Regions from separate parts of the Paenibacillus sp. FSL M7-1046 genome, predicted to be linked through region 1. Evidence: riboswitches for the same ligand, from Rfam matches in the RefSeq annotation. Region 1 holds a riboswitch; each other region holds the start of a gene.
The links. A riboswitch is a leader RNA that binds a small molecule or an ion and turns the genes downstream of it on or off. The one in region 1 is predicted to bind cyclic di-AMP.
Positions count from the first base shown of each region.

Region 2: it holds a riboswitch for cyclic di-AMP, as region 1 does, so the genes downstream of both, NYE29_RS25855 (APC family permease) here and NYE29_RS07125 (hypothetical protein) in region 1, are expected to answer to the same signal.
Region 3: it holds a riboswitch for cyclic di-AMP, as region 1 does, so the genes downstream of both, NYE29_RS09895 (3D domain-containing protein) here and NYE29_RS07125 (hypothetical protein) in region 1, are expected to answer to the same signal.

Region 1 covers NZ_JBBOXB010000001.1:1,659,527-1,670,308, reverse strand. Annotated here, with positions in the region: gene NYE29_RS07160 (hypothetical protein) at 1-103, shown strand, start outside; gene NYE29_RS07155 (hypothetical protein) at 820-1,386, shown strand; gene NYE29_RS07150 (hypothetical protein) at 1,405-2,037, shown strand; gene NYE29_RS07145 (hypothetical protein) at 2,216-2,365, opposite strand; gene NYE29_RS07140 (hypothetical protein) at 2,305-2,436, shown strand; gene NYE29_RS07135 (hypothetical protein) at 2,516-2,704, shown strand; gene NYE29_RS07130 (hypothetical protein) at 2,782-3,234, opposite strand; gene NYE29_RS07125 (hypothetical protein) at 3,263-3,772, opposite strand; cyclic di-AMP (ydaO/yuaA leader) riboswitch at 3,897-4,079, opposite strand; cyclic di-AMP (ydaO/yuaA leader) riboswitch at 4,500-4,688, shown strand; gene NYE29_RS07120 (hypothetical protein) at 4,795-5,211, shown strand; gene NYE29_RS07115 (glutaredoxin family protein) at 5,408-5,650, opposite strand; gene ytxJ (bacillithiol system redox-active protein YtxJ) at 5,647-5,973, opposite strand; gene NYE29_RS07105 (SDR family NAD(P)-dependent oxidoreductase) at 6,170-6,892, shown strand; gene NYE29_RS07100 (ThuA domain-containing protein) at 6,932-7,567, shown strand; gene NYE29_RS07095 (spore germination protein) at 7,704-9,467, shown strand; gene NYE29_RS07090 (spore germination protein) at 9,498-10,586, shown strand; gene NYE29_RS07085 (Ger(x)C family spore germination protein) at 10,583-10,782, shown strand, end outside.
Region 2 covers NZ_JBBOXB010000001.1:5,789,214-5,799,995, reverse strand. Annotated here, with positions in the region: gene NYE29_RS25895 (ABC transporter ATP-binding protein) at 1-253, opposite strand, end outside; gene NYE29_RS25890 (hypothetical protein) at 409-744, shown strand; gene murB (UDP-N-acetylmuramate dehydrogenase) at 826-1,737, opposite strand; gene NYE29_RS25880 ((2Fe-2S)-binding protein) at 1,923-2,732, opposite strand; gene NYE29_RS25875 (ABC transporter ATP-binding protein) at 2,777-3,583, opposite strand; gene NYE29_RS25870 (FecCD family ABC transporter permease) at 3,701-4,735, opposite strand; gene NYE29_RS25865 (FecCD family ABC transporter permease) at 4,732-5,793, opposite strand; gene NYE29_RS25860 (iron-hydroxamate ABC transporter substrate-binding protein) at 6,019-7,059, opposite strand; gene NYE29_RS25855 (APC family permease) at 7,234-9,051, opposite strand; cyclic di-AMP (ydaO/yuaA leader) riboswitch at 9,177-9,336, opposite strand; gene NYE29_RS25850 (disulfide oxidoreductase) at 9,564-9,995, opposite strand; gene NYE29_RS25845 (DsbA family protein) at 9,995-10,723, opposite strand.
Region 3 covers NZ_JBBOXB010000001.1:2,279,456-2,290,237, forward strand. Annotated here, with positions in the region: gene ispE (4-(cytidine 5'-diphospho)-2-C-methyl-D-erythritol kinase) at 1-107, opposite strand, end outside; gene NYE29_RS09870 (small, acid-soluble spore protein, alpha/beta type) at 267-443, opposite strand; gene veg (biofilm formation stimulator Veg) at 601-876, opposite strand; gene yabG (sporulation peptidase YabG) at 1,168-2,067, opposite strand; gene rsmA (16S rRNA (adenine(1518)-N(6)/adenine(1519)-N(6))-dimethyltransferase RsmA) at 2,170-3,054, opposite strand; gene rnmV (ribonuclease M5) at 3,051-3,602, opposite strand; gene NYE29_RS09895 (3D domain-containing protein) at 3,755-4,915, opposite strand; cyclic di-AMP (ydaO/yuaA leader) riboswitch at 5,206-5,433, opposite strand; gene NYE29_RS09900 (TatD family hydrolase) at 5,632-6,402, opposite strand; gene NYE29_RS09905 (HD domain-containing protein) at 6,457-7,740, opposite strand; gene NYE29_RS09910 (AbrB/MazE/SpoVT family DNA-binding domain-containing protein) at 8,046-8,300, shown strand; gene rsmI (16S rRNA (cytidine(1402)-2'-O)-methyltransferase) at 8,766-9,671, opposite strand; gene NYE29_RS09920 (tRNA1(Val) (adenine(37)-N6)-methyltransferase) at 9,671-10,441, opposite strand; gene NYE29_RS09925 (initiation-control protein YabA) at 10,613-10,782, opposite strand, start outside.

The sequences.
Region 1 (10,782 bases):
GAATCTGCTTGATTTTATTCAAGGGCTTTTGACAGGAATGGGCATTGCCGGTATGATTGCGTCATTAATCATCTTTGGCAGACATTCTAAACGCGCACACTAAGAAGTGATCATAGGTTTTACTGAGGAAGCCGCGGTTCGGAAACCGCGGCTTTTTTATATTGAATTAGTGACTCCGTTTAACGAAACCGATAAATAGGCCTTCATATGATAAAGAGGGCCTGATGACTATCATATCTAAAGTGAGGTCATGCTTTTACATTTACCAATACACGTTATATAGATAAGAACCTGTGTTTTATTTGTAAAATTTTGTGCAATTGTTGTAAATCACTTAGCTTATAATTCAGTAAACTAAAAAGATTAAGCGAGGAAGATTCTATTGTCTAGCAAAACTGGGGAGTTGAATTTGTAAAGAATCAACTAGTTCTTATGAACCGTTTATTGAAGTAAGATCTAGAAAGAATTTTATTTATGTTTTCAATTAGAAAAAAAGGAAAAATGTCCTATTAATATAAATGTCATCCAGTGTTATGATTAGTGTGCTTAGAAAAGGACTAGCTGGCCAGCATCTTTTTCAAAAAGCTTAGGTTTTTGTGCCACAAGTAAAGCTTGTAGAGTAAAAACATTTTGGGTAATCGATTCTAAGGCTTCGTAATTTAAAAAGCAGTTTGTAGATAAAGAAAGTCTCTCAAAGTTTGTATAATACTTATTAATCGTAAAACATTTTAATTAATGTGTGAAATTGCTTTAATTAGAATCATTAGTTAATTAATAGAAATAAAATCCTTTAAAAAATTATACAGGTGGTGTTTTTAAATGAAGAAGACAAGATTAGTAGGCACTTTACTATCCGTTTTTATTTTGGCTATATGCATTCCAACTAGTGCATTTGCTGATTTTTTTGCAGGCGGACGTTCTTCTGCAAAGTTTAATGCCTATTACGATTCTTCCGTAGTAACATATGGATATGAAGGAATATATGATACGGCAAGAGCAAGTTGGGGGGGGATTTCTTCTAATGTTGCCATTGGGAAAACCACCTCATCGAGTGGCTTGCCAGACAAATATTATGTTGGCTTTTCAGCTGATCCTACTTTTCTTGGATTATCTTCTTATTACGATGCTAATGGAAATCCCGTAAATAATAATGTACCAAGAGCATTTACGACCTTCGCAAGCTATAATAATAATTTAATTGTATATGAATCTCCTGCTTCATCAGCAGTAAGAATTTCAAATGCAATTCATGAACTTGGTCATACCTTATCTTTGGCTCATACGACACAATCAGGTATAACCGATTCTGTAATGTTTCAAGGTGTTCAAACAATTGGCCCTCAACAGTATGACAAGAACCAACTTAAAGCAAAATGGGGAAATTAAAATTAGGGGTGATACATTGTGTTGAAGAAAAAAATTAAATTTAACAGCAAGCAGATAATTATCCTTGCTTTGATAGCATTAACTATTGCCATTATCAATACTTCAGGATTGGAAGCAAACAATAAAGCTGAAAGTACGCCCATTGAAAAAGCAGAGACAATAAATATGGATGCAAACTATATTCTATTTAATGATGTAAATCAATTAGACCAAGCTGCAGACTTAATTCTCGTTGGTAGTCCTACAATGGATTTTCCTGAAAGAGAACATATTACAACGTATTTTGGAGATGGAGCAATTCAGGACTTCTATACACTAACTGATTTGAAAATCGATAAAATTTTAAAAGGTCCTCAAGATTTTAATCTTGCAACATCGCAATCGCTTAAGATTATTGAACCAATAGGATATGCAAAACCTGAAAAAAAAGAAAATAAGATTACTCGTGAAGAATATTCTGAACTAGAAAAAGGGGAGAAATATATTATATTTTTGATGCAAAATGACCAAGGTCAGTACGTTGTAATTAACGTGAACAACGGTAAATTCAACCTTAATGAGACAGAAGTTTCTTTTGCTTCGGATTCAGAGAATGTAGAACATGAAAAAATTAAGAAGGAGGTTTTTTCGAAATATAAAATAAAAGAATAATGATTTATTTATGATACCAAATAATAATGAGCTGCATTATGCGCGCATTGAAAAGTGATCATAGGTTTTAACTAAGGAAGCCGTGGTTCGGAAACTGCGGCTTCCTTTAGTTCGCCCAGCATGGGCGCTATCTCTAGGGTTCATGTCCAGAATGGTGAAGGCAGTACTAGCCATTAGCTTAGACAAGGGTATCCACCGTGAACTGAGTCAGTACCTTTAAGCTGGTGCGGATACTTCTCGCTGGCGGATACACCAGTCTTTCAAACGATAGATAGATGGTTTCGAAGGAAGCTGCAAATGTGCCTTTGGAAGCACTGGAAGAACCCACGAATCAAAGCTGTTGACTATGATGCCTCTGTTTGCGTTCTAAGGCTTGTTTCTATACGTCTCTACATATAGAGAATGGAGAGTTCAGGATCCTGCTGGTTAAATGAAGGGTTATAGTGTACCTTATTTAATAAGATAAGGAGTGGTAATCTTGAAAAAAAACAATCAAATCCCCGCGATCCTCGCAGCTTCAATTCTGCTGATTCTGCTCAGCAGCATGCTTAAGCCGGAGGGCTCTACCCTGCTGGGTGTGCTGCAGACGTTAATGCTCGGAGTGGGCTTGCTGGGCTGCTGTACAGCGGCCTGGAGATTCGCAAAAGGCGGCAAGGGCAAGAGCTGAGTATAAATAGAAAAGGCCGCAGCACTATGCTGCGGCTTTTTCATGCGCTTTGACAAGTTGCTATATTCCATACGAAGCTATACAACAAACAAGTTTGCTTCAGGCCGCAACGTTTCCAACCGGCACATTTGCTCGCGCACATGTCTCAGCCGGGTTTTCAGCACCGGCACGCTTTGCTCAAGAATGGTGCTGATTGCCGGCAGGGGCAGCAGCATGCCGTACCATAACACCTGCACAATCTGATCCTCCCAGGCTAATCCATTGGAAACAAAGAGGCTGCACTCCTCCGCAGCCCGGGAGCACTGCTGAATGCACTCCCGGTACGCATCCAGAGAGAAAGGCTGCGGGATGAAATCATCATGAAGGTACCGGGTATAAAGCTCAGTGAAGGTTTTCATCGCAGTCTTTTCCGCAACGGCACCCTCTCCCAGCAGCAGACTGGTGAGTGCATAAATATTTCCGGTGTTCTTTTGGACATATTCCGCAAACTCGCTGGCAGCTGTCCATTCCGGGGATAATGGGTCTGGCATGTCTTCACGTTCCTTCCTGAATAAGAAATTATAAGATGGAGAAATAAGTGATGGATCTGTCCATTAGCTCGGCTATGTCCGGTTCCTGCCAGCTGCCTTTATGCAGCAGGGAACTTGAAGGTTTATAGTACATCCGTCTGAAGGGGGGCGTACCGCCGGCCCCAGCCGTACGGGAATAGGGGACCATTTGCAGATGTGACGTGACGACCTTGCCTTGCAGCTTGGCTTTTAAATCCAGCAGGGCCGTTTGCACGATTTCTTGCTGACCCGGCTCCCACTGCGCACCTAGCTGCTGTACAATTTCTATGGCTTCTTCTAGCCTGTGATTGCGTATACTTCTCAGAAAGCTGCTCCATTTAATGACGTCAAAATGATCGCCTTCCGCAGACAGTATCCCCGCTCCCCAGCTGCACCCAGCCTTGCACGTAAGCTTCAGCACACCATACCGGCACTTGCCGGATGACTCCGCGGCATGATGGAATGGCCAGGGGGCATCGAATACAAACACTTCTATACGTGACAGCCTGCGCTGGTTCATTTCGTTTTCCCTCCTACCCATTTATAAGCTGCAGCCTCAGCACAAAAAACCGCAGCAGAGGAGGACCTCTGCTGCGGTTTTGGTACAGGCTTAAATACACCTGGCGAAAACACGTGGCGGATCAAGGTTCTCTCTAGTCGCTTACGGGGTTAGCTGTCGGATTCGGACGGTGAGAGTCGCCCTACCTAATGAGACCACAGTCTCCTTCGGATTCACCCCAAGAAAGATTCTTATCTTCCAGGTAAGGCCCTGCGGGCCTGATGGTTCCCCCGTTTCCCGCATTGCGGGAATTCAGCGTTCATATCGCATTTCATGCATTGGATTCAAACCGAATCATACCTTTTCGCATGAGCTTTGTAAAAAGAAAAAAACATTCTTCTGAGCCGATTTTCAGGGGATTATGGCAAAAGAAACGATAAGAAGTGCTAAAAGGGTGTTTATCAACGATTTTCAGCTTTTTATCTCGTGCATACGACTGCTTTTGATTTAGGGTGATTAGAGCCCAAAAGGCAATTTGCTCAACAGCGGGTGAATATAATCACAACGCTGAATGCTTTTTCGCAAATCGTTGATAAGCCGAGTAAATAAGAGGAATGATGAGATTGAGGCTTAAGTAAGCGCTACCCGATCTGGATTGGGTTTACTAAATGCATTATTTTGGCAGGTTTGGCGGTTTACAAGGCCGTGATCGCCAGAGTATGATTACTTCTGTTTACTACACAATCGAATACGCAGTCCGCTTAATTTCCGTTATGGAAAGCGGGGGAACCAACAATCGGCAGCCGATGTGAGAGTCGGAGCCGGTTATGGGGTGAATCCTGTGAAAGTGCGAGAGAATGCTCGCATGGATACAGGTAGGGCGACTCTCACTGCCCGAATCCGACAGCTAACCTCGTAAGCGTATTAGAGAGGATGAGCACAATGTGACCGTTAATTGGACCACAGAGGGAATTCCTTTGTGGTTTTTTGCTGTGTTCGTACGGGCAAATGAATGGAAGTCCTAGGCCGGAGGAGAGGAAGATATGGCGAATTCGGAAGAATATGTACTCATTAACGCTCCGACTAAAGCGGGGGAGCATTTTATCAAAATCTTAAAGTTCAGAGGCTACAAGATCGCAGGAATCGCCAACAATGCAGCGGAGAAGCGGCGTCTGGAGGAACTGGGAATCGAGGTCAATCTTGTGGTGGATACACATCATCAGAATACATGGTTCCGCCCCTCTTTTCCGGTAGGCAGAGTATTTCTGTTCGAGAGCAGTGTGACCTTATGCTGCCGGTATATCCAGATGTGCCGGACCTGGACGACAAAGCCAATATACGTAATTACGACTTCGATGAATCCCAGACTGGTCTATAAAGGACTTGGAGCGGATTCCGTCATCTATTCCCACAGCGGAAATGTCTCTTTTCTGGCGGATGTCTCAACGAATCCAGGATAAGGCCAAATAAAAGGGCAAATAAAAGGCATCTCCTGGACAGAGGTCCAAGGAGATGCCTTTTTCAAAAATATAAGAATTTATATGTTTCACACGATAACTTATCCTTCTATTTCTCGCTGAAACGGTACCGTCCTTAAAAAGGACGGCAAAGCCGTTTCCACTTGAATATAAATATTTATATGCCTCACGCTATGAATTATTCAGCGGTTGCTCCAATAAGCTCCTTAAGTTCGGAAACGTTGAAGCCCTTGACTGCGCGGCCTTCGTACACAGTAACAGGCACACCCATGAAGCCCAGCTTCTCGACTTCTTCCTGATACACTGTACTTGTCATAACATCACGCACCTCGAAGCTAACCTTTTGCTCGGTTAGCCACTGCTTCACTTGATTGCAGTCGCTGCATCCTGTGGTGGAATAGACAATTACCGGCTGGCTCATTGGCTCACAGCTGCCTTGATGGCGTCCCGGGTGATTTTCCAATGGGAGGTGTTCCAGCGGACTTCGCCGTCTTCCAGCAGGAAGATCTGCGGAGATTCATGCTTGATCCCGAAATCTTCGGCAATCTGATTGGACAGCGGACGGTCTTCAATCACATGGACAATGGCAGCTGGAGTCTCGGAGCCTTGCGTATAGGCAGTGAATTCCTCGTTGGCCTTGGCGCTGATCGGGCAGGTAGTGCTATGCTTGAAAAGCAGTTTTTTACCTGGTTGCGCAACATATTGCTGCAGTTCTTCCAGAGTGTGAAGTTGTTGGATAGACATCGGTATCTCACCTTCCTATAAGTACTTGTAACTACGATTGTAACATAGTTCAAAATTAAATCAAAAAGGAAGTTAGAGCACCCCTTTCAGCAGAATTACAGTCCCATGAAGGACGTTGAAAAAACGTGATTGCCATGCTAATGTGAAAGAGATGCCGCGTGTATCCTGAAGAATCGTAAAGGGTGTGTCCATATTCATGAAAAGGGTTGCTTTTGTTACCGGTGCTGACCGTGGTTTAGGTTTTTTTCTGGCAAGCTGGCTTCTAGAGAACAAATATTCCGTATTTGCCGGTCAGTATATGAAGGAGTCGGAATTGCTGGACGCACTGAAAAAGCAGTACCCGGACCGATTAACTCTGATTCCGCTGGATATCGGCGACCGTGAGAGTGTCAAGCAAGCGGCACGCAGCATTTCGGGCAGTACCGCTCATGTTGATATGATTATCAATAATGCCGGTATTATTCATAGAGCTGATGATGCCACGATGCTTGTTGATATGGACGATGAAGCCATGGCTCACATTTATAATGTAAACACGCTTGGTTCTTTGAGGGTCAGTAATGAATTGATGGGCCTGTTAATGCAGAGCAAGCAGAAATTGATTGTTAATATCTCCTCAGAAGCCGGAAGCATTGGCCGGAACAAACGGATTAATATGTACGGATACTGTATGTCCAAAGCAGCGCTTAATATGCAGTCCTCCCTGATGCACAACCATTTGAAGGTGATGGGCGGGCAGGTTATGGTCTTTCACCCCGGCTGGCTGCAGTCCTATATGAATGGTGAGAAGGCTCTGGAGGCACCTATTCCTCCTGAAGAGTCGGCGCGTAAGATTATGAATATCGTGCAGGAGCACAAGAAGTATATGGGTGAGGAGCCGGCTTATCTCGACCTGGACGGCAATGCCTGGCCCTGGTAACTATACACTAAGAGAAGCAGGAAGAGAGGCGGGAAGAACATGTCTGAAGGGAAAGCACTTGCACTTGGCAGCTACAGTGAGGTGAAATACCATCCTTTTGCCGGTGTGGATCATGAGATTAAGCGCATTCTGTCACCTGATCTGCAGGTGGAGGCTTCTGAAGATTACAGTCTCCTGAACAAAGACAACCTCGAGGGATTGAAGCTGGTTATCGCTTATACCGAATTTTCCGATCAGAAAATAGCCCCGGAGCAAAGTGCCGCTTTGCTGTCTTATGTAGCGGGGGGCGGAGGTCTGCTCGTTATACATAACGGAATCTCCCTGCAGCGGAATCAGGAGCTGGGCGCCATGCTGGGCGCGCATTTCACCCATCATCCGGAATACACCTCCCTGCATATGAAAATACCGGCACACGGGCATCCCATTATGCAGGGGATCAGCGAGTTCGTCATCGAGGACGAGCCGTACTACTTTGAAATGCATCCTTATTTTGAGACGACCGTGCTGGCAGAGTACCTTCATGAAGGGGCCATGCGTCAGGCGGCCTGGTGCCATGAGTTCGGACTTGGCCGTGTAGTTTATCTGATGCCGGGGCATCATTTGCCTTCCTTCTCGGTAGAGCCGTTCCGCCAAATGATCCGCCAAGGCGGAATGTGGGCAGCGGGTCTGCTGTAACTCCTATCTTTGAATCGTTTTAGCACATCATAACAGCTGCACGTTTCCCAAGAGGAGCATGCAGCTGTTTTTTTGATGTATGAATGTTCCAGCTTCGGTCAAAATAGGGTTACGAATAAAAAGGGGGACGCATGGAATGTGGAAGATGCTATGGGATCTTGTGCCCGGCTGGAAGGTGCTGTTTCAAGGTTTTGTCATCTTCATCGTTCCGGTCGTCTTAACCCGCCTAATGATCTGGCTCCGAATGAAAGAGGGCAAGGCGAGCACCCGGGGAATGCGGGCTGAAGGCAAAAAAGGCGGGGGTGTTCCAAGCTCCGAAGATACGGGGGAAGCAGATCAGACCAGCATCGCCGTGCAGAATAAAAAAACCGCCACAGCCGCACCCCCTGCTCAAAACAACACTGAACAGGCCGCTCCTTCCTTGACCTATACCGGAGAGTTCCACCGCGATGTACAGTCCTTCAGGGAGATAAGTGCCGATATGTCCGACGTCAATGTCAGAGAGCTGCGCATCGGAAGCCTGGAAATCAAGGCCGCGCTGTTTTTTGTGGATGGACTTACGGACAAAGAGGGCATGGACCAGAACATCCTGATGCCGTTGATGAACACGGTGCGGCCCTTTGAAGGCATGACCACAGCACCGCCAGCAGAAATATTGAAAGGGATTATCGTGCACAAGGTAGTACAGGTCTCGGAAATTGAATATACCGACCAGCTGAGACTCTCGCTGCAAAAGGTATTGTTCGGCTCTGCGGTATTGCTGATTGAAGGAATGGCAGAGGTTTTTATACTGGGTACTCCGAAAGGCAACACAAGAAGTGTGGAGGAGCCGATATCGGAGGCGCTTCTGCGCGGTCCGCGGCTGGGTTTCAATGAAACGCTCAGTGATAATACGGCGATGCTGCGAAGACACGGGCAGAGCACGGAGCTGGCCATGATTTCTTTTACCGTGGGAGAGCGAATTGAGAAGGAACTGGTGCTGACCTATCTCAAGGGCGTCGCCAACGATGAGCTGATTAAGGAAATCACCCGGAGAATCAAGACGATCAATATAGATGATGTCCAGGAATCAGGATATTTGGAACAACTCATGGAAGACAACTACCTCAGCCCCTTTCAGCAGATCCAGAACACAGAACGCCCGGACCGGGTCATGGCGGCGCTGCTGGAGGGAAGAGCGGCCATTCTTCTGGATGGCACACCGTTTGCGCTGATAATGCCGACTACCTTCGGAATGCTGCTGCAGTCACCGGAGGATTATTATGACCGCTGGTTTTCTGGTACACTGCTGCGGCTCCTGCGTTTTTTTGCTGCATCGGTCTCGTTGTTTGCTCCGGCGCTCTACATTTCTTTTCTCTCGTTTCATCCCGGGCTGATTCCTACCAAACTGGCGATTTCAATCATCAGCTCCAGGCAGGGGGTCCCCTTTGCTACATTAATTGAAGCGCTGATTATGGAAATCTCTATCGAAATATTGCGTGAGGCCGGCCTGCGCCTGCCCAAACCCATTGGACCGGCCATGGGCATTGTCGGGGGTCTGATTATCGGCCAGGCAGCGGTAGAGGCGGGGATTGTCAGTCCGATTCTGGTCATTGTCGTTGCGGTTACAGCGATCTCCTCTTTCTCGATTCCCATGTACAGTGCGGGGATTACCTTGCGCTTTCTCCGTTTCCTGGCGATGTTTTTCGCTGCTGTATTCGGGCTTTACGGTGTCGTTATGTTTTTCCTCCTGCTCAGCAGCCATTTGATTAAACTGAAGAGCTTCGGGGTTCCCTATTTAAGCATGGTAACTCCCTACAGGATGAGCGACCTGCGCGATTTCATTATCCGCATCCCCCTGCAATTGATGAAGCGCCGTCCTGCATTGCTGCAGCCCAAGGATCCAATACGTAAAAAATAAACCACAACTCAGGAGATCGAGGTGAAAACCATGAATGCGAAAGTACAGGATAGCATCACGACGAGCCAAGCGACCATTATTATGGTCAATTACATCCTCGTAGCAGGCGTATTCACCCTTCCCCGGACAATTGTACAGGCTGCCGGCACTCCTGACGTGTGGATATCGCTTATTTTGAGTGCCCTGCTGTCCATGGTGGCCGGCATGGTAATTGTGCTGCTTAGCCAGCGGTTTCCGGGCAAGACCTTTTATCAGTACAGCAGAATTATTATCGGCAAGCCGCTTGCGGCGATTCTGGGAGTGGTCATCGCTGCGTATTTTTTATGTATTTCCGGTTATGAGCTGCGTTCGATGCAGGAGGTTACCGGATTCTTTTTGCTGGAGGGTACACCCTATTGGGCGGTTGCCTCTGTATTCATGTGGATTGCGCTTTATTTATGCAGAGGGGGAATTAATGCGCTGTCCCGGATGTGCAGACTGATTGCCCCCATGGCCGCGGCGATTTTTTTCGGGGTCTGTCTGCTTAGCCTGAAAATATTTGATATAGACAATCTCCGCCCTGTGCTCGGGGAAGGGCTGGGTCCGGTATTGAGAGGCACTAGGCCGACAGCTCTGACGTATACGGCTGGTGAAGCGCTGCTGTTCCTTGTAGCTTTTATGGAAAAACCCAAAAAAGCAGGGCGGGTGCTTGTCGTAGGGACATTGATTTCTATGATCTTTTATGTGGTTGCTGTTGTCATGACGATAGGGGCACTTTCTGTAGAGGGTGTAGTCACCCGGACATGGCCCTTCATCGATCTGATACGCAGCTTTGAGGTGAACCTGCTGTTTGAACGTTTCGAATCCTTGCTCCTGGTCATCTGGATTATGCAAATTTTTTGTACCTTCTGCATTTCCTTCTATGGAGCCGCGCTGGGAATTTCGCAAATCTTCAACAAAAAGCTCGACCATTGCCTATTCGCCTTGCTTCCGCTTGTTTATTTTATTACGGAAACTCCTCCGAATATCAATGGCCTGTTCGCATTCGGCACCAGCCTTGGTAATTGGGCCATTCTGCTGTTCGGATTGCTGCCGTTGCCGCTGCTAATTGTTGCTCATTTCAGGAGAGCCGGATCATGAAGCGAATCGTACTGCTTGCCGTGCTTCTAATTCAAAGCATAGGGTTATCCGGCTGCTGGAGCAGCACGCCTATTGAGAACTTAAATATGGAAGTGGCCGTGGCGCTCGACATAGCGGATGAAACACCAATCGAAGAGGATTTTGAGCAGAGGGGCGGGGGGTACCCGAAGAATAGACGAATGTCCTGCACCTACCA
Region 2 (10,782 bases), 4.1 Mb from region 1:
GATTTGGCAGCTCAAAGACAACCCCGATCTGAGCGTGAACCTTCTTTTTATGTTGTGAAACATTCATGCCATTAATCATTATTTGTCCTTCACTGGGCTGAAGCAGGCCGGTCATCATGCGAATAGTTGTTGTTTTCCCCGCCCCGTTGGGACCTAGAAAGCCAAACACTTCCCCTTCCCCCACTGAAAAAGACAGCCTGTCTACCGCCCGCTTCTCCTGAAACGATTTCGATACCTCCGTAAGCTGAATCAATGGCCTACCCGCCTTTGCCTAAAGTTTGCTTTCCTTCAAGCTTATTCGTAGAAATTGAGAATATCCCAAGGAACTGTTTCAGAAATATGGATTCAATTTCAACGAAAGGGGTAACTTAGAATTTATAATCTCTTAAATAAGGATGGGATCAACTTATGGATCAAACGGTACAGAAGCTTATAGATTGGCTCGATGCTCACGCAACCACAACCATTGTAATCAAAAAGCAGGAGCTTGAAGATCTCGATACAGTCCACTTTCAATTGGAAACCGTAGAGTACCGCACAGCTGAGGATACGGTCGATGATTATCTGGATGATGCGCTTATCTTAAGAGGTTCAGGCAATACCCTGAATGCGGATGGTGAACTTGTGCCGCTTCCACAGCATAGTTATGAAATTGCCGTCAGCGGACTACGTTTGGATAATCTTGGTGAAGATAACGCGGAACTCCAGACAGATAGAGCCAAGTATGCTCTCTCCATAAGCTAATCGGAATACTAAGAGCCCACTGCACATGTCTCTATGCAAAGAAAGGCCGCGGTATTTACTCCCGCGGCCAACGATATAAAGTTATTCTTCTCCGATAATTTCCACTTCAGTCTCCAGCTCGACTCCGAATTTATCCTTCACTGCAGCCCGCACATGCTGAATAAGTCCGATATAATCGCTCGCAGTGGCATTATCTGCGTTGACAATAAATCCGGCATGTTTACGCGAGACTTCCGCACCGCCAATCCGGGTCCCTTGAAGCCCGCTTTCCTGAATCAGCTGTCCGGCATAACGGCCCGGCGGCCGCTTAAAGACACTGCCGCATGACGGGTATTCCAACGGTTGCTTGGATTCACGCAGATAGGTCAATTCATCCATGGAAGCTTTAATTAAAGCAGGATTTCCCGGATTTAGCGCGAATCTGGCTTCCAGCACGATATATTCACCGCTAGCAAAAACACTTTGTCTATATCCCCATTGAAACTCATCCCCTTGCAGGGTGACCAGCTGCCCCGCCTTATTGATCGCAAGTGCACTTTGCAGCACATCCTTAACTTCGCCTCCATAAGCGCCAGCATTCATGTAGAGAGCACCGCCAACTGTTCCGGGGATACCGCAGGCAAACTCAAGACCTGCCAGTTCCTGCTCCAGGGCATACCTGGATACATCAATGATCTTAGCACCGCACTGGGCGTACAGAAGATCTCCTTGAATCCCCATACTGTTAAGGCCTGAGGTCTGCAGGACGATCCCGCGGATCCCACCGTCACGGATAATTACATTTGAACCATTTCCCAGTACTGTGAGAGGAATATCATTCTTCCGGGCATATGTAACAATATTTTGAATTTCCTCATAAGTGGCAGGTTCAGCCAGTATATCTGCACGGCCGCCCATTTGGGTGAATACATAATCCTTAAGCACTTCATGGCTTTTTACCGTACCGGCTGGAGCCAGTTGCTGCAGATCCTCTTGAATTTTGCTGATATTCATCCTTCATGCTCCTTTTACGCTATGAAAATAATAAATCTTACCTTCTATACTGTTATGTTGATCCAGCTTTACTTTGAACTATGGCAACCACAACTTTAACAACGAACAGGCTCCCTTGTCAATGACGGGAGCCTGCTGCGGTATGCCTGCTATTTTTAGTATGAAACAATTTTTACAGTTATACCCTAAACCTGCGGCGATGCAGCTTGAATGCGGTATTCGGCTCTACGTGTGGCCCGTTCCTCTTCTTTCAGACGGGGGCAGGTATAGCAGACACTTCCGCCTTCAGTCCGATAATACAGACAGCAGCGGTTACGCATGTGTACCCTCTGCTCTGGATCAGCAAGCGATTCGATCTTGCGCACCTCAACATCAAATGGATTTCTGGGAAGCTGGAACACTTCCGCAGCCAGGCCTTTCCTCAGATAACTGTAGTCGTCCTGCACGTGAATCAGAAATTCCTTATTGCTGTCGCCTGCTGCAAGCATTTCAATGTAGTAGTTGAACTTAGACGGGAGCTGTCCCCAGATCTCCCCCAGTCTCAATCCGCTGGCGGCAGACATTGTACACAGCAGCGGGCTTGCTGTGTTCCTGTAGAACTCAGTGAACACTTTATTACGCCAAGTAACCCGACCCTGTTCGTCAGCAGGCGCTGGCTCTATCACCCAGGAATTCAAAGAGAAGGCAACGCGGCAATACCCGCTCGCCGGAATGAGATGAATGCGCAAATTAGATAAGCTGATCACCGGCACATTGGAATATAACGAGACCGAATATTGTACTGCTAGCGCCAAGCTGGAGAACCAGCCGCCAAAGTATGCAGCCACAGCCTTATCGTCCAGTGCCTTCATCAGCGGTCTGTAGCAGTCCACAAATGCTCTCATACCCTCTACATTAATCAGATCCTGCGCTGTAAATGAATACCTCGCCTCCTCTGGGGGAGATGGATAAAGATCAAATTTGCTGCCTATGTCTTTTATCTGTGCCTCATTCATTCCGTTTCCTCCTTAATTCCCCTAGCTAATCCTTCACTTGTCAATTACATGCCGACAGCTTTATAAGCAGCAAGCTCGTAAGGAAGGCATAAAGGTACACCTGTGCGTGGATCGGGAACGATATCACATTCGATTCCGAATACTTTGCGAAGCACATCTGGTGTCATAACCTCCATCGGGTTCCCTTCGCTGATGACGGTGCCTGACTTGATCGCTACCATATGCTGCGCGTAGCGGGAGGCATGGTTCAAATCATGCACCACCATAATGATCGTGCGGCCCTCTTCCTGGTTCAGCTTCTGCAGCAGCTGCAGTACTTCCAGCTGGTGAGCCATGTCAAGGAACGTGGTCGGCTCGTCAAGGAACAGGATATCTGTCTGTTGTGCTAGAGCCATGGCAATCCAGGCACGCTGGCGCTGTCCACCGGAGAGGCGGTCGATTGGACGATCATGGAACTCTTCCATCCCGGTAACGGAAATCGCATTGGCGATAATCGCACGGTCTTCAGGAGTCATGGTGCCGAAGCCCTTCTGATGCGGGTAACGCCCGTATCCAACCAGTTCGGATACAGTCAGTCCGTCCGGAGCCGTCGGGTTTTGCGGCAGGATGGCCAGTTGGCGAGCCACTTCTTTAGTAGATAGGGTATGAATTGATTTGCCGTCGAGCATGACATTGCCGCTCTTAGGTTTCATAATCCGCGCCATCGTCTTGAGAATCGTGGATTTCCCGGAGCCGTTCGCTCCTACCAGCGCTGTGATCTTCCCTGTTGGGAGAGACAGGTTCAACCCTTTAACAATCGTAGCCTCCGCATAACCAATACTCAGCTGTTCTGTATTCAAACGTTCCGACATGATCTTCACTCCTTGAAAGTTTTATGGAGCATGCGCTCCTTTAAGATTAACGACGCAATAAAACTGACTTCGTAAGCATTCGCTTAGTTTTATGGAGCATTTTGCTCCTTTAGTTAATCAGGCCTTTGATTTGGCCAGTAAATATAGGAAATAGGGAGCGCCGATCAGCGCAACTACAATACCTGTCGGTATTTCAGCCGGCTGCAGAATCCAGCGGCCGATAGTATCCGCAGTAAGCAGCAGCAGCGCGCCGATTAAGGCACAGGCAGGCAGCAGCACCTGATGCTTCGGTCCAACGAGCCTGCGGGCGAGATGGGGCGCAATCAGCCCCACAAAGCCTATGCCGCCGCTTACGGCGACACAGGAGCCGGACAGCGCGACTGCGGCGGCCAGCAGCAGAATGCGTTCCTTCTCCACCGGCATGCCCAGCCCGGCCGATGTTTGGTCCCCGAGGTTAAGTACATTCAGCACCCGGGCTTTGTAGAACGCAAATGGCAGCAAAATAGCTATCCAAGGTGTCAGCGCAAGCACAAATCTCCAGTCGCCGCCCCAGATTTTACCTGCCATCCAGATCGCCACAAACTGATAATTCTGCGGATCCAGCCTTAACGACAGGATCAATTGGAAAGCATAGATGCCTGCACCTACAGCGATCCCGATAAGTATCATTCTTGTCGGCGAGAGGCCATCCTCACGCCGGAAAGACAGGAAATAAATAAGTGCAGCTGTAAGACTTGCTCCGGCCAGCGCCAGCAGCGGAAGAACAAAGATTGGAGCTGCCGAGGTTGCCGGAACAAATGAGATAAAGATAATCACCGCAAACCCGGCACCGGCATTAATCCCCAGTGTAGAAGGCTCTGCCAGCGCATTGCGCGATAAGCTTTGCAGAATGCAGCCGGAAACCGCAAACCCTGCGCCGACAAGCAGCGAGATCACTATGCGCGGTAGCCGGAAATCAAAAAGAATCAGCTTTTGCTGCTGCGTTCCCTCTCCAAGGACTGTGTGTAAAACATCCAGCGGTGATAATCGCATTAACCCGGTGTTCATACTGACAATAAAGATGACCACGATAAGAACCGCAAGTGAAGTCAATATAGCTGCTTCCCGGGTACGGCGTTGTTTCCCGGTGGGTGAGCGCAGAGCTTTGCTCATGACAGCTCCCCCTTCCGTTTACTCGCCAAGTAAATAAAGAACGGCACGCCGATCACTGCGATTAAAGCGCCTAGCGGTGTTTCATAAGGCGCGTTAATCATTCTAGCCGCAATATCAGCAAATACAATTAGTAAGCTGCCGAGTACTGCAGAGCAGGGAATAATCCAGCGGTAATCGACACCAACCAGATAACGGGTAATATGGGGGATAATCAGCCCCACAAAAGCAATCGGTCCAACCGTCGAAACCGCGGAGCCGGCGAGAATCACTACAATAATAATCCCGGCTGTTTGCACTAGCCTGGTCCGCTGTCCAAGCCCCGCCGCTACATCGCGTCCGAGACTAAGGAGTGTAATGGATCGGGAGATCAGCAGAGATCCTATCAGAGCTGCCGCAATCCAGGGAAACAAAATACGAAGCTGTGTCCAATTCGTCCCGCCGATCCCGCCTGCCATCCAGAAGGCAATATCCTGGGACAGATGAAACAGAATCGCGATTCCCTGGCTTACCGCCAGCAGCATAGCACTTACAGCGGCGCCGGCAAGGGTCAGACGCAGCGGGGTTAAGCCGCTATGGGAGAGCGAGCCAATCCCGAACACAAGAATGGCCGCCGCTGCAGCGCCGATGAAGCAGTACAGCATGATGTAGAGAAAAGAAGCAGATGACGCAAAAGCAAAAGCTAACGCCAATCCTGCGCCGGCACCGGCATTCAGACCCAGCAAGCCGGAATCTGCCAGCGGATTGCGGGTCATGCCCTGCATAATTGCTCCTGCGACGGCGAAACAAGTACCAACCAGCGCTCCCGCCAAAGCACGGGGAATCCGCAGTTCCCGAATAATCTGATGCTGCTGCAGATCCGGATTAAACCGGAAGACTGCCTCCCATACCGTCACCAGTCTAATATCCGCGGCACCCACCGAAACGGAAAGTGCCAGACCAAAGACGACAGCGGCAAGGCCGAAAATCAAAATAACTACCGCAGCAACCGGCCTTGTCTTCAGCGGTTGATCTCCTGACGGATTTGTATTGTTAGCTATAGAACGTGTGGATGACACCATAAGTCTTCCCCTTAATAGGATGAGTTCAATGTTGTAATGAGAACAACTATCATTCTCATTATCGCAAATATCTGAATTATGTACAAGCTTTCACAGCTCGCACTTTCACTGTGAACGATTAAGTCAATGTCCTAAAAAAAGGTGCAGGTCTTTGTATCTCAAGATACAAGAACCTGCACATCCCTCCACCGCTGAAGAGTTCTCTCTACACACAGTTAAGGCTGATTATTTCACGAGAAAACTCAAGACATCATCAATGGTTTTGGAGTTGGCAATGGCTCCGCTGTACAGCCAGCTGCTTGCCTCGCTAAGTTCATGAACATTTCCAGCCTTAACCGCAGGGATACCCTTCCAGATTGCTCCGTTAAGAATGTCAGAGGCTTCGGTCTTGTCACTGTTCACCAGGAAGATATGATCTGCGGTCAGTTCAGCCAATTTCTCCAGCGTGATCGGATTCCAGGTTGCTCTGGATGCCGCAGGGATTTCTGTAACCAGGTTTGGTTGCTTCAAACCCAGATCCCCGTACAATACAGCACCACTGCTGCGTGTTTCATCTACTATAAAGAAGTTCTTCGACACCAGCCACAGAATGGCGACCGAATCATCACCAATGGAGCTGCTGATTTTGGCTTTTGCATCTGCTGCTTTTTGATCGTAATCCGCAATGGCTTGTTCAGCTTCAGTGCTCTTGTTCAGGAGCTCACCGATTTTGAGCAGCGATTTGCGCCAGTCTTTGCTAATCTTGTCACCAAGGACATAAGTAGGTGCAATTTTGTTCAACTGGTCATACAGACCGTTCTGCACACTAGACTCAGACTGCACAATGTGGAAATCCGGGGCAAAGCTGGTCACAGCCTCCAGCGGAAGATCATAGCTGATGGTTGGCACATCTTTAAGATCAGCAATCAGATATTCCTGGGTTCCGTTTGTCACGGACCACTGCGCTACCGGGGTAACGCCCAGTGTTACCAGGTAGTCTTCCATATAAGAAGCAAGTACGCGCTGCGGATTAGCCGGTACCGTGACTTCATGTCCCATGGCGTCTGTCACCGTTTTCTCTGTAGCCGGCGCAGTTGTTTCCGTTGGCGCTGCCGTTGCTTCAGCAGTAGCCGTAGCCGTAGGTGCAGGTGCAGCGGTAGCTTCCGCTCCAGAATTTGCAGCATTCTCATTATTGCCATTGCCGCAAGCGGACAAGAACAAAGTCATAGCCATACATCCGATCAATGCCAGCTTCATGCTGCCTGATCTCTTATTGTTCGAAAACATTAAATACCCCTCCTGTATTTACAAGCATTAATGGTCAAAGGTGTCCGAGGCCTTCGCCTTACTTTTTAAATGATATTGATTCTCATTATCTCTGTCAACAAAATTATTCGTTCTATAAAAAAAGGTTGCCTCCGCAAGCTACGGAAACAACCTCTGCTAACCATATTTATCTGCCTATTTGTGCAAATGATAGGGCACTGTTGCTACAACTATATCTTTTTGATTCATTAGATAAGAACGAATGAACAGGCTGGTCTGATTATGCAGGATCGCCTGCCACCAATGTTTGGTAATGAACTGTGGAATCAATACGGTAATATGATCTGTAGTAGCGGTCTTCCACTCTACGGTATCGATAAATTTCACCAGTGGGCGGATAATGCTGCGGTAACGGGAACGAAGCACGATCAGGCGTACACCCGGGTTCCATTCCTCCCATTTCTGCTCCATCTTGTGAATTTCCTCTTCATCAAAACCAACGTAGACTGCCACCACATTATCTGTTAACGACTTCGCATAACTGATCGAATGCAGCACAGCGCGTGTCACACCCGCAACAGGAACAACAACGGTACTTCCTTTAATCAACGGTTTATCCGTAGCAGGACATATGCGAAGCTGATCAGCTATATTCATATAATGACGGTGAATGCGGTGGAATACGAACATGACAACCGGCAGGAAGATGAAGGCCATCCACACGCTGGAAAACTTGGTAATGATAAAGATAAGCGTAATCGTCAGGGTAGTCAGCATACCGATTGTATTGACTACAAATTTATTCTGCCAGCCTTTCGGCTTCGTTTTGAACCAGTGCACCATCATGCCAAGCTGCGACAGCGTAAAAGGGATAAATACCCCGACTGCATACAGCGGAATCAGCCCTTCTGTATTTCCGTGGAAAGCAGCTACAAGCACAGCCGATAATACTCCGAGAAAGATAATACCATTAGAGAAGCCCAGACGGTCTCCCCGGACCATGAAGGCATGAGGCAAATATTTATCTTTGGCGAACATGAACGCGAGCAGCGGAAACGCCGAGTAAGCTGTATTCGCCGCCAGGAACAAGATGACAGCCGTTATCCCTTGGATGAAAAAGTACAAACCGCCCCGGCCAAACGTAGATTCGGCAATTTGCGACACGACGGTGGATTTCTCATTAGGAGTAATACCATACCAGTATGCCAGCAGCGTAATGCCGGTGAACATCAATCCGAGGATGCCTCCCATCAGCATCAAGGTTTTGGCGGCGTTTTTTTCCGCTGGAGCTTTGAAGTTCGGAATGGCATTCGATACCGCTTCTACCCCGGTCAGTGCCGAACAACCGGAACTGAAGGCTTTGAGTAATAGGAACAGGCTGACATTGGAAACGGCGGAACCGATTTCCGGGATTTCGGCATGAGCGCCGCCTGTAATATATTTGTACACCCCGGCAATGATGAGTACAAAGATAGAGACCACGAACAGATACACCGGGATGGCAATAAATGAAGCGGACTCCGTCACCCCGCGGAGATTGATAATCGTCAAGATCAGAATGACGGAGACTGCAATAAGGACAGTATGATTATGAAGACTCGGAAAGGCCGATGTGATCGCATCCGTTCCCGCTGAAGCACTAACTGCAACCGTAAGAATGTAATCTACCAATAAAGAGCCGCCAGCCAAGAGGCCGGTAGGAACGCCCAGATTGCTTTTTGCCACGATATACGCTCCGCCGCCTTGCGGATAGGCAAAGATGGTCTGGCGATAGGAAAAAATAAGGATGGCCAGCAGGCCCAATACGGCTAATGCAATCGGCAATGAATACCAGATGGCGGTGAAGCCCGCGGCCACCAGTACAATCAGAATTTGCTCCGTTCCGTAGGCCACAGACGAGAGTGCATCGGAAGACAGAACAGCCAGTGCTTTCACCTTGGATAACTTTTCATGATCGAGTTCGTTCGACTTCATCGGACGCCCGATCAATAGTCGTTTTACCTTGCTTACCATTGTAGTAACAGTTCCTCTCTTTGTTGAGTTGAAACGGTAATACCGCGCGCCGTTTTCATTGGCAGGTTTCATAAATGCAGGCACAAAAATAAGCATACGGAAATGATCCGCATGCTTACGCATGCTCATTATCCCACCCTTGCTTACGAGGTTAGCTGGCGGATTCGGGCTGTGGTAGCCCTACGGTTCCGGTCATACTGACCTGCCTCCGATTCACCCCATTGACGTTGCCGTCAAGTTTGGTTCCCCCGTTTTTCCTTGCGGAAAATTCAGCGCATATTCAACTTCTCACAAGGACTAATAATAGTCTACAATAGCTTTTCAGTAAAGCGGTGAAAAAAATGAAAAAAGAATGAAAAAACATCCAAAAAGCTCAAATCCAAGATCGGGGATAAGTGGATCTTTCATTCTCTTTCATTATCCCAGCGTTCCGTGATTTTTGAGTGTTTTGGATGTTAATTGTGACAGAAATTAAGGAAATATTTTTGCTCTAAATTCTGCTTAGCCTTTTCTTATTCTGCTGGCTCTTCTTGGCGCCCGGTCCAGAGCAAAATTGCGATTAGAGCAAAAGCAATCAACGCAAGCAGAGGTACCGTAATGAACCCTAAAAAGTTCAAATAATCCTCATTGCAGGGTACACCAATTTTGCATGGCAAAATTTTACTGAGTGCAGGAATTTTCTGCTCTGCGTAATGGTACAGGGAGATGCTCCCGCCTATCAGACATAAAGGCAGCACATAAGGAATGATGCGTTTATCTCCCCGGTACGTGGCAATTCCGAGCAGAATCAGCTGAGGATACATAAAGATACGCTGGAACCAGCATAGCCTGCAGGGTTCATAATGCAGCACTTCACTAAGATACAAGCTTCCTGCTACTGCAATTACGGAAACAAACCAGGCCAGATACAGGCAGTGGCGTCTGCAGAAGGTAGAGAATTTCATCATTTGGCATCCGCCGAATCAAGGGCGATTTGCACCTGCGAGTCGATGGCTTCAATATCAAAGGCCTTGTCTACCTTGACTCCATTAACAAATACAGTAGGAGTAGAGGTCACTTTGCTGTCTTCGGCCAGCTTCATATCTCTCTGCAGTTCACTTTCATAGGTGCGTTCCTCAATGTCTTTACGCAAGAGGTCAAAATCTATCGGCAGGTTCTCTTTCTGCGCCAGGCTTACCAGGTAATCAGCGGTCGCCCACTCTTCGCTCTCATCGCCCTGATTAGCATAGATTGCGTCATAATAGGTCCAGAAAGCTTCACTGTTCTGATGATAGACAGATAAAGCTGCTAATGACGCTGTTTCGGAATCCGGTCCGATAAAGGCCATATTTACGAAGTAAAAGGCCGCTTTGCCCGGAGTTACGTATTTTTCAACAAGCTGAGGTTTGATGGTACCGGTAAAGTCTGAACACGCCGGACATTTATAATCCCCGAATTCAACAATTTTGACTGGAGCATCCTCTTTTCCAAGTCTGTGCATCTCGCTGTAATTAAAGTCAGAGTTCCCTTTTGGAATCAGCATGATTAGAGCGACAAAGATAATGATAACTGCTGCTACCGTGCTGAAGATCAGAATTCTCGTTTTTTGCTTCTGCTTTTCCTGTTCTGCCCTGCGCTTTTCCTGCTTGCTCTGTTGGGGAGCCGCGGCACTGTTTCGTTTGTTTTTGCTCAAAGAGAGTTCCTTTCCGTCCACTCAGGACCCGGGTAATGAAAGTCATATAATTTAAAATT
Region 3 (10,782 bases), 620 kb from region 1:
TCCACCATGGTCATAATCATTTCCACTTCGTGAAATCCGTCAGGCCGCTTGTGGAGCACATCCAGCATCAAATTGATCTTGGCCGGCGCTTTCTCATACATTTTCAAGGCGTTCACCCACCTTCAGCTTTTCCCGTAAAAACAACTTAACATATTATATGAGAAACTTGTAACGAAGTCCATTATCAAAAGTTTGGACAGGCCGAAAAGGGGACCGCCGCAAGGACGGCTCCCCTTTTTTATGACCGTTTTTCCGCACAAAAGCGGTTAAGACTTCCGGGCAGCCTGCTCGGCAAGCTGAATGGCCCTTTTCACCATATTCCCTGCATCCTGGGCCCGGATTCCACCCCAGCCGTCCCGCTCTACCGTTTCGTAGAATCCAAGCTCCTTGGCCAATTCCGTCTTCAGTTCCTCCGACATCATGCCTCGTTTTCTGCGGCTCATTAGCGGAATTCCTCCTTAGGGTAGTAGATGATAAGCTTATTGCTCCTTTAGTATGCTGTACCGGGGCAATGATCATTCAACCCGCGAAGAAACCGTCCACACCGTTGTTATATTCAAAAAACAAAAAACAGCCCCCATAGGAGACTGTCCGTAACACTTAAGCCTTAATATACATAATCCGCATTTGCCCATCGTCTTCGCAAACTGTGATCTCCACAGACTCCGTAAGAATATCGGCATAGCTATAGGAGACACGCTTGAAGGTTTGCTGCTCCTGATCCAGTTTGACAATAAATACAGAAGGGTACGTTTCTTCCAGGACACCGGTGCGTTCAACGGTCTTACGACGTCCACCGTTTGCACGCAACGTGATCTTATGACCGACGTGAGCTTCGAGACTGCGTTTAATTTCCAACAGCGCGTTATTAGCCATTACCTGACGACCACCTCTTTCCTTGTCCATTATACAACTTTTCACAAACATTGTCAAAGCAAATAAATAATTATAGATGATGCCAAAATAGTTGTCAACGGAATTTTTTTGGAACGAAAGAGTGCCGACCGAGGCGCCTTGTTATCGGTAATAATATACCGGAGGCTGTCACCCGCTTGTCCGGCTTCCACAACAAAAAAAGGAAAAGAAAAGCGTTATGCTTATCCTTTCCTTTTTTTATTCCTGCCATTCTGGAAATTTATTGCGTACGGCCTTTCCGGGGCCACGATACTATATCGCCGACGGGGTAACTTTCAGCGCGGAAAGATTCTGCAGGCGAGGCATTCCGATCCGGAAGCTGCCGCGTGTCTCTATCCCGCCCATTCCCTGGTTGCCGCTGATGGTATGATTCAATACATCGCCTAGACTCACTGTGTCACGGATCGAGGTAAAAGAGGCTTTGGCCGCTATATAGACCGGATCCAGCGCATGAATCAGGATTCTCCCCGGCGAACTGGCAAAATTGGCCCCTGCCCCCAGCAGTGCCTCAAAATGCGACTGGCAGGCTCCCGCCACAATGGTCAGGGCATCAAAATTCCGTTCATACTCCCTTGCAACCCCAATAGCTGCCACGAAGTTCTGCGAATTTTTGTAGCTGCTGAGACTGTAGAGATCATAAGTATGCGGCTGTTTCAGCACCCCGTCGTGGCCAGTAATAACTACGATATCCGGACGCACACGGGGCAGAAGCCGGTATAACGTCTCCGCCATTTTGGACTCATGAACATGATGTCCTTCCGCGGGAATCCGCAGCTGTTCATACAAGCTAAGACTTTTGTTCAAATAAAGCGCATCGCCGTCCAAATGCAGCACTTTGCCCGGCACCTCGAAATAAGCCGCCTCCTTGGGGGATTGCGGCCAGCCTCCCGCAACAGTCTCTCCGCTGCGCTGGCTCTGTTCCTGACGGTCCTTACGCAACCTTGTCAATGATTCCTTCGCTTTGATCTGTGCCTGCTGTCCCCGTTCTGTAATACGGGTAGGCGGCACTTGAACCAAGTCGTCCAGGGGAGCATCCGCCAACAGGCGGAATTCTGTGCCTTTGATTACGGCTCCACTCTGCACGATGTTCTCCACCCGGAAAGTTACATCTCCACCATAAGATTTGCGAACGACCAAGTCTCCTAAATTCATGACAACACCACCTCTACCCCCATCGTATGGGCAAAGGTCATGGTTGGTTCTTAAACAGCCGCATTTTCACAAGATAAAGCGCGATGTTTCACGCTGCATACTCTAGGCGATTCCTGCCGCCAGCAGCACAGCGCTAAGCCGGGCGTACTCCGCAATACTCAGCGTCTCCCCGCGGCGGGTTGGCTCTATGCCAGCCTCAGCCAGCAGCGCCTCCAGGCGCTCACGGCCTTCTCCCGGGAAGAAGCGGGCCTTGAGATTGTTTGCAATTGTCTTGCGCCGCTGGGTGAAGGAAGCCTGGACCACCTCAAAGAAATGCTTCTCATCAGCCACATCAACCGGCGGACGTTCTCTGACCTTCAGCCGGATTACAGCAGATTCCACATTTGGCTGCGGGATGAAGACCGTACGCGGCACAATACAGACCAGCTCAGGCTCACTGTAGTATTGCACGGCTATGCTGAGGCTTCCATATTCTTTGCCGCCCGGAGAGGCCGCCATACGCTCAGCAACCTCCTTCTGGATCATTACCACGATATTATCCAGCGGAAGTTTCTCCTCCAGCAGTTTCATCAGTATAGGGGTTGTCACATAATACGGCAGGTTGGCAACCACACTTACTTTGTCGACGGTTGCAAAATCCTCTGTGAAGAGTTCCTGCAGGTTTACCTTCAGCACATCATCATTGCGGATTTTGACATGCGGGTACGGAGACAATACATCCCGGAGAATCGGAATTAGTCTGCGGTCGATCTCTACAGCAGTCACCGCACCCGCAGCCATGGCCAGCCGTTCAGTAAGCGCCCCGATACCCGGACCAATCTCCAGGGCGCCCGAAGAGTCGGTTAATTCTGCTGCGTCCACTATTTTATCAAGGATATTCTGGTCGATCAGAAAGTTCTGTCCCAGACTTTTTTTGAACGAAAAACCGTAGCGCTGAATAATTTCTTTGGTCCGTACTGGCGATGAGATCTTGTTATTGCCACTCATGAAGTAATGCCTCCCTGATCAATTTGTGCGAGAGCTCCGGAGAATTCTTCCCGCGTGATGCCAAACATAGCCAGCCGCTTGTATAGCTGTTTGCCGTTGCAATACCCGATGCCAAGCACGTTGCCCAGCGCCATCCTGCGCTCAGCCGCTCGCGGATGCACCAGCATGCCCGCCGCCATAAGATCCTCCAGCCCAATTAGGGCAGGGGCCCCTTCAAAGGAGGTATGTACATGCTGCAGCGCATGACGGATCGCTTCCGGTGATGCATTCTCAACACCGATATCCCCTTTGCGTGTAGCATCCTTCTCCGGGATGAATGCATGCTTGCAGCCTGGCACCTTGGAGGAGACAATCTTGCGGATGCGTTCGCCGGCATGATCGGGATCCGTAAGGATGATCACGCCTCTGCGTTCCATTGCCAGGGCTATCTTGGCGATAACCTTGCGGTCTACCGCTGAACCGCCAGTCTCTATCGTATCGGCCTCCACCGCCCGCTTGACGGCAACCGTATCACTCTTGCCTTCCACCACAATTAATTCCTTAATCATACACGTTGCTCCTTCCTGTAAAACACAAAAAGAAGAGGATTCGCTCCCCTTCTTTTTGGCTAAAGAATGTATAAGTGATGAGCGGCAGCCCGTTCTGTCAGTGCTACCCTCACTATAGCTTATAAACCGTTAATTTGCAAAAACAGACCTCGTTAATTCAGCTCCGGCTTCACTGGACCGATCACATAAATGGTCCGGGACTTGCGGCCGAAATTACGGGCATGGCTCAGTGAATCGTAATAAACATCCAACTTGTTGCCTTTGATGGCACCGCCGGTATCCTCTGCTCGGCGAAACCCTAATCCCTCAATGTACACCCACCAGCCGATAGGAATTACATTCGGGTCCACAGCTATTGTCCGGCCTTCTGTTACGCGTGTGCCAGAAGCCGTGCGGGTCCCAATGCCTGGCTCTTCCGAAGAATAGGCTGTCATCGACACATTTTTGATCATCTTCTTGTATTGGAAATCTACGCCTGCCTTGTGCACGACGTTACTGCTTTTTGCGGAAACTTTGGTTGTTTTGGATGCTGTACTTTTTTTGGAAGTTGTCACAGCAGCTACAACGGGCTTTGGCAGGGGCTTCGTACCAACATAAACAATTTTATGTTTGGTAACCGTCTGTACTTCCTTGCCAATCATGCGCATAGAGACCAGTTCTCCATCTTGGTAGACCTTCTCGATATGCTGGACCATGACGCCTGGTGCGCCTAACTGTGCCACTTTTACGGTTCCCTTGTTCAGGGAAGGATCTGAGGTCTTAATGACCTGGAATGGCAAATTTTGCTTCCGCTCTACAATCTGCTTGTTGATGCGGACAATTTTAATTCCCATGCCGGCCGATACTGTGGTGTCAAGCGAAGGATATATCTTGTCATTGCTTTTCAGGCTTAAACCCAGTTTGCTAATGGCGTCACCGATAGTGTCTTCGGTGGTGTACAGCGTTTTTGTTGCTCCATCCGCAGTGAGACTAAACTTCTGCGCACGATTGATCACGACACGGTCGCCGTCCTGTATCTCATCACTAAGGCCAATAGATAATTCATCATGCGGCTGCAGCGAAATTTGTTCCTTAGCCAGCACATCACTGAGCAGCGCTTCGCGCGTTTCCAGCGTCTGTGCTTTCCCGTCTATTACTAAAAATATCTCTTTCTTGCTCTGACCGTGTACGTACAGCAGAATGAGCAGCGCGATAACGATTGATACCGCACCTGCAAGCGAAAGTAAGCGAGGATTCACTTGCTTCCACCGTAATGCGAAAGACCTGCTGGATGATTGCGAATCATGGGATACTTCTGGTTGGAATACGCCCACTCTCTCCATCCTCCTTACATAGCCCCGTCGTCAAGTTGTATATCAAGGTGACTGTATGATTGCTGACGAAACTAGGTTTGAGATTGCAACAGGATACGCCCGCATTGCTTCAGCGTTTCCTGCTCATGGATCGCCTGCCCGGCATAATTACTCCAGATACCTGTTATACAACAGTATGCTGGGAACATTCGCATTATTCAAAACAAAAAAAGCCCAAAAAAGAGTTCACAGAGGACTCTTTCGTGGCTTCTCCGGATGTCAGAATACGCGGGAATGTTTATGCACGAGGTTTCCTCTCTTACTTGCGCTTACGGGGTTAGCTGTCGGGTTCGGGCATAAGAGAGACGCCCTATCTTAGGTCACCCGCTCACGGCGGTTGCCCTCAAATTCACCCCAAAGACCACGTGAAGAAATCAAATAAATTCTGCGGCATTTCTGTGTTGTACTCTATGTACGGACATGCGGCAGGCATTATTGGTTCCCCCGTTCTCCATACGGAGACTCAGCGAGACGATCCATGATTCAGTGACTGTCACAGTAACAACAGCTCACTGCACTGAAAAGATGATATCCTGTTTTGATGCATGTTGTAAAGGACGATTCAACCACGTTTACGCAAAAAAATGATTAAAATATTGTAATATTCAGCCGTTTTTAAATTAAAAAAGTTTAATATATCGGCTATACTTCATTTTTCACCGCTTTTACTCCCGATTTCAGACAATCCCAAATCGTTCCAGTGCGTTCGCATACGTAATTTCCGCCAATTTCTGTAAATCAATCCCTTTTATTTCCGCGGCAGCCTCTGCTACTAATCTCACATGTGCGCTCTCATTTCGCTTGCCCCGGAAAGGGTGCGGTGTCAAATAAGGCGAGTCCGTTTCAATCAGCAGCCGGTCCAGCGGAGTCTGGGCCAGCACCTCTTTTGGCACTCTGGCATTCTTGAATGTAATCGGTCCGCCGAAGGACAGGTGAAAGCCTAAATCCAGGCACATTTTGGCTATTTCCCAGCTGCCGGAGAAGGAGTGCATCACCCCGCCTATTTCATCAGCCTTCTCTTCACGGAGAATCCGCACCACATCCTCATGAGCATCACGGTTATGAATACAAATCGGCATTTTCAGCTCACGGGCTAGTCCGATTTGTTTGCGGAACACTTCATGCTGTACCTCTTTGGGAGAGGTATCCCAATAGTAATCCAACCCAATTTCTCCGATGGCGACTACTTTTTTATGACTGCACAGTGAGGCGATCCACTCGAGATCCCCGTCCCTCATATCAATGGCATCCTGCGGATGCCAGCCGACGGCTGCATAAATATAATCATAGGTTTCAGCAAGCTTCATGGTTGTTGGGATTGTTTCCCTGTTAAAGCCAATATTAATCATTTTGGTAACTCCTGCCTCGAGCGCATTGGCGATTACCTTTTCGCGGTCCTCGTCGAATTGTGGAGCATCCAGATGGGTGTGCGTGTCGAACAATTGCATGTTACATCCTCTTTTCTGTCATAATTTCTATGATGAATTCCAAGTATTTTTGGATTACTTTGCAAAGATTTCTGCGATTGAAGAAGGCAGCATTGGAAGGGCTTTCTGCAGCTTATCCTGTGGAAAATACAGGTGATACCGGCCGCGGTGAATTCCGCTGATGGAGCGTACGATATCTGAAACTTCAGAGATCTCCCTCAGTTTGTCATGGCGGTCAAGCAGCAGGATTTGCTTGCTGTCAAAGCCTTGTCCCGGACGAAACACATCATAGGGCAAATCTGTCGGAAAATCAATTTCCAGATCATAATCGGCATCTAGCCCTGCCACGGCAAAGCTGCGGCGTATTTCGTCAATCGTCTCGGAATCAAGGTTCTCCATCTCTACATATTTATACAGTTTACGATGAATAAACCGGCTGCACAAGTCGCTTAACAACTCATCCTTCTCCAAAGTCCACTGCATGAAGGCGGTCTGTATCATAGCTTCGTCCAGCAGCAGATATTGCTCCACCGTAACCTCTCCGCGGAACAAATCACCTAAAGGATCAATCATGAACCGGAATTCATAACCGCTCTGGTACAGCTCTTTGGCTCTGCGGAAAATTTGCCGCAAAATGATTTCGGAACTGCGTGTGACCGGGTGAAAATATACCTGCCAGTACATTTGATAGCGCGACATTAAGTAATCCTCGATAGCGTGCATCCCTGACTCCTTAACCACTACTCTTCCATGGTACGGGCGCAGCATTCTTAGGATCCTGTCAATATCGATCGTCCCATAGTTTACTCCCGTGTAGTATGCATCGCGGAGCAGATAATCCATGCGGTCAGCATCCAGAGGGCCGGAAACCAAGTTGACTACAATTTCATGCTCATATGTTTTGGAGATTACCGAAGCTACCTTGCCGGGAAAATCCTCTGCCACATCCCGCAGAATCGCGGTGATCTCCGTGTCCTCCAGAATGATCCGGCAGGTCCAGTCTTCATGGTTCATTTCAAAGGCTTCTTCTATAGAATGGGAGAACGGGCCATGCCCCAAATCATGCAGCAGCGCTGCACATAGAGTGAGCAGGCTCTCCTCCGGCATCCAATCCTTATACCCGCTTCGCTCGAACTGCGAAATGATACGGCGTGTAATTTCGTAGACACCAAGAGAATGTGAAAATCGGCTATGCTCTGCACCATGAAAGGTTAGATAGGAGGTGCCAAGCTGACGGATGCGCCGCAGACGCTGAAATTCCTTAGTATTGATCAATCGCCAGATAATTGTGTCCTGCACGTGAATATAGTTATGAACCGGATCTTTGAAAACCTTCTCTTCTGTCAGCGGTTGCTTCATGTGTTCAACTCCTTCGAATAATATAATTAGAAATAAGAGGTAATAGGTAGTATAATAATGAATAATGTCGCACTTTGTCGAACTATGTCATTTTAACGTTTTACAAATCGACAATTTAATTTTATCTGCATTTGTATAAATTTATGTGTAATGTAGGCGATATAAAAGTTTTATTAAAAAATTCCTTAAAATTAGCCTCAAAAAAGGTTGACTGTTTTGGGAATGGTTGGTATTATAAATATCATAAAACGGTGAACAATGTCGAATAATGACGCTTTTGAACATTGAGAGGAGCAACGATTGTAATGATGAAATCAACAGGAATTGTAAGAAAAGTAGATGAGCTTGGACGGGTTGTTATTCCGATCGAATTGCGCCGTACACTGGGCATTGGAGAAAAAGATGCGCTCGAAATTTACGTGGACGGTGAGCGGATCATGCTTAAAAAATACGAGCCAGCTTGCATTTTCTGCGGCAATGCTGAGAATGTAACCTATTTCAAAGGAAAAATTGTTTGTCATGAATGCATTTCTGCTATCCCTACCCCTGTGACAAACTAGAACAAATAGGTTATAATAGGAACTAATCAAATTGTTAATTCTAACCTTTTTATATCTCCTTGGCCTCCCGTTGATGCGGGAGGTATTTTTTATGCTTTTTTACCCTCCCAAACCCTCCCTACAGGGAGGGCCCCAAGGGCCCCGGCCCTCTGGACACCCGGAAGCTTGTCTAAACTCGGCGGCTGCGCGGAAGAGAGTAACGGTAGCGGCAGACCGGCCCTCTTTCGGGCAAGCCCTCAGGGCCTTGCCATGCGAGGGATTTCGCCATAGGCCGTTCGCCTATGGCGGCTGCGCGAAGGCGCTCCCATGCAACGTTTGGGCGATAAAGCCGCTCTCCCTACGGGAATCGCTATACGGTGGCACGGGCCAGTGACTTTAGCGCTTGCTGGTTGCTGGCTGGTGAGCTGCTTTTTCTGCTTTTGCCCGCTCTCCCTGCGGGAATCGCTTTACGAAGATAAATGCCCTTTACTCCCTGTCCAACAATGCATTGTAAATATCGCGTTTGGCCAAGCCACGGTCTGCGGCGGCTTTTTTCATAGCTTCCTTCCGTGCCATTCCTGCGTTTTCATAGTGAGCGACATGCAGCTCAATGCTGAGCTCACGCCACCAGGAGGATTCAGCAATCTCAGCCTCTTCTTTGCTTTCCCCTTCAACCACGATTACATATTCGCCAAGCGGCGGATGTTCGGCCAGCCAAGCAGAACATTCCTCAATCGTTCCGCGCAGAAACTCCTCATAACGTTTTGTCAGTTCACGGGCCAGTACTACCCGGCGGTTGCCGAATGCCTCCTGCAGATGAACCAAGGTTTTGGCTACCCGGTGCGGCGATTCATAGAACAGCAAAGTCCCCTGCACAGAACGAACAGCGGATAATACACTACGGATATCTTTACGCTCCCTGGGCAGGAACCCGACAAAGGTAAAATTTGTGGTCGGCAAGCCGGAGGCGATCAAAGCTGACAAAGCCGCGTTAGCTCCGGGGATCGGAATGACCGGAATATGGTGGCTGACGGCCAGTGCTACAAGATCTGCTCCAGGGTCGGAAATTGCCGGCAGACCGGCGTCGCTGACAAGCGCCAAATTTTTACCTTCTATTATATAGCGGATCAGTTCCGGTCCACTGGCAGCCTTATTATGCTCATGATAGCTGAACAGCATGGAAGGCGTAATTTCAAAATGGCTCAGTAACTTACGCGTCTGTCTTGTATCCTCGGCGGCAATAATATCACATTCTTTTAAAGTGCGGACCGCACGGTAAGTTATATCCTCCAGATTGCCGATTGGCGTAGCGACCAGATAAAGACAACCGCATCCTGGCGGTTTAATTCCATCATTGTTATTTTGAAAGCTGCTTTGGCATGTTATAGTCATCATTTACCCTCTTTGTTTCCATAATAAATATCCATAATTTCCGGACAGTATTGATTGTCCTCATTATATACGATCAGCGGCGGTTGTAAACGCACCTCAGGCTTTCCATCGCGTGCAGCTTCAATCAATACCATATTGGCTTCCAAATGCGCTCTTGGATGCACGAAACGAATCAGCTTCGGCTCCAGTCTGTTTTGTCTCATCAGGCTGATAATATCCACCAGACGCTGTGGCTTGTGTACCATACTTACCTTGCCTCCGGTGCGGACCAGTCTTACACATGCCTGAATCACCTCTTCCAGCGTGCAGCCAAGCTCATGGCGGGCCATCGCTTGATGTGTATTCAGCTTGAGATCGCTTCCGTTAAGCGGCATGTACGGCGGATTAACGGTAATCGCATCGTATACACCGTATCCAGCCTCATTATGCAGTTCACGCAAATCCCCTTCATGTATCTTAATCCGCTCCTGCAGGCCGTTTAAGGCTACACTACGGCGGGCCATATCCGCCAAACGGGGCTGAATTTCAATACCTTCTATAGAAGCTTTGGTTCGTGTAGTGAGCAGTATCGGAATAACTCCATTGCCAGTACAAAGATCAAGTACTCTGCCGCGTGGCGGTATACCTGCAAACCGGGCCAGCAGTACGGCATCCATCGAGAAGCTGAACACTTCATCACTCTGAATAATCCGCAGATCATGAGTCAATAAATCATCCACCCGCTCCGTTGGCAGTAAAGGAACAGGTATTTCGTTAGAAAAATTCGTCATTGTAATCTCCTAAAAGTTTTGTTGAGCATACACTTCAATGAAATCCTGCGAAACAAAACTCGCTTCGGAAGCATACGCTTAGTTTTGCCTGAACCTATGCCCGCTTTCATCAGTCTGCGCCCTTAAATTCAAAAAAAACCGTAGGCGTAAATCTCCTACGGCTGGATATCCTCATTTATTAAGAAAAGAAAGACAGAACAGACAATCACCTTCTGTGCGCAAATGGCCGAAATAGACATTGCAGATGTGAAAGCCTTCATGATACAGCCGGGCCAGATTGTCATAACCTTCCCCAACTACCTCTTCTGTTCCCTCTCTGGCGGTCAAAAGAGCTTCCGCCT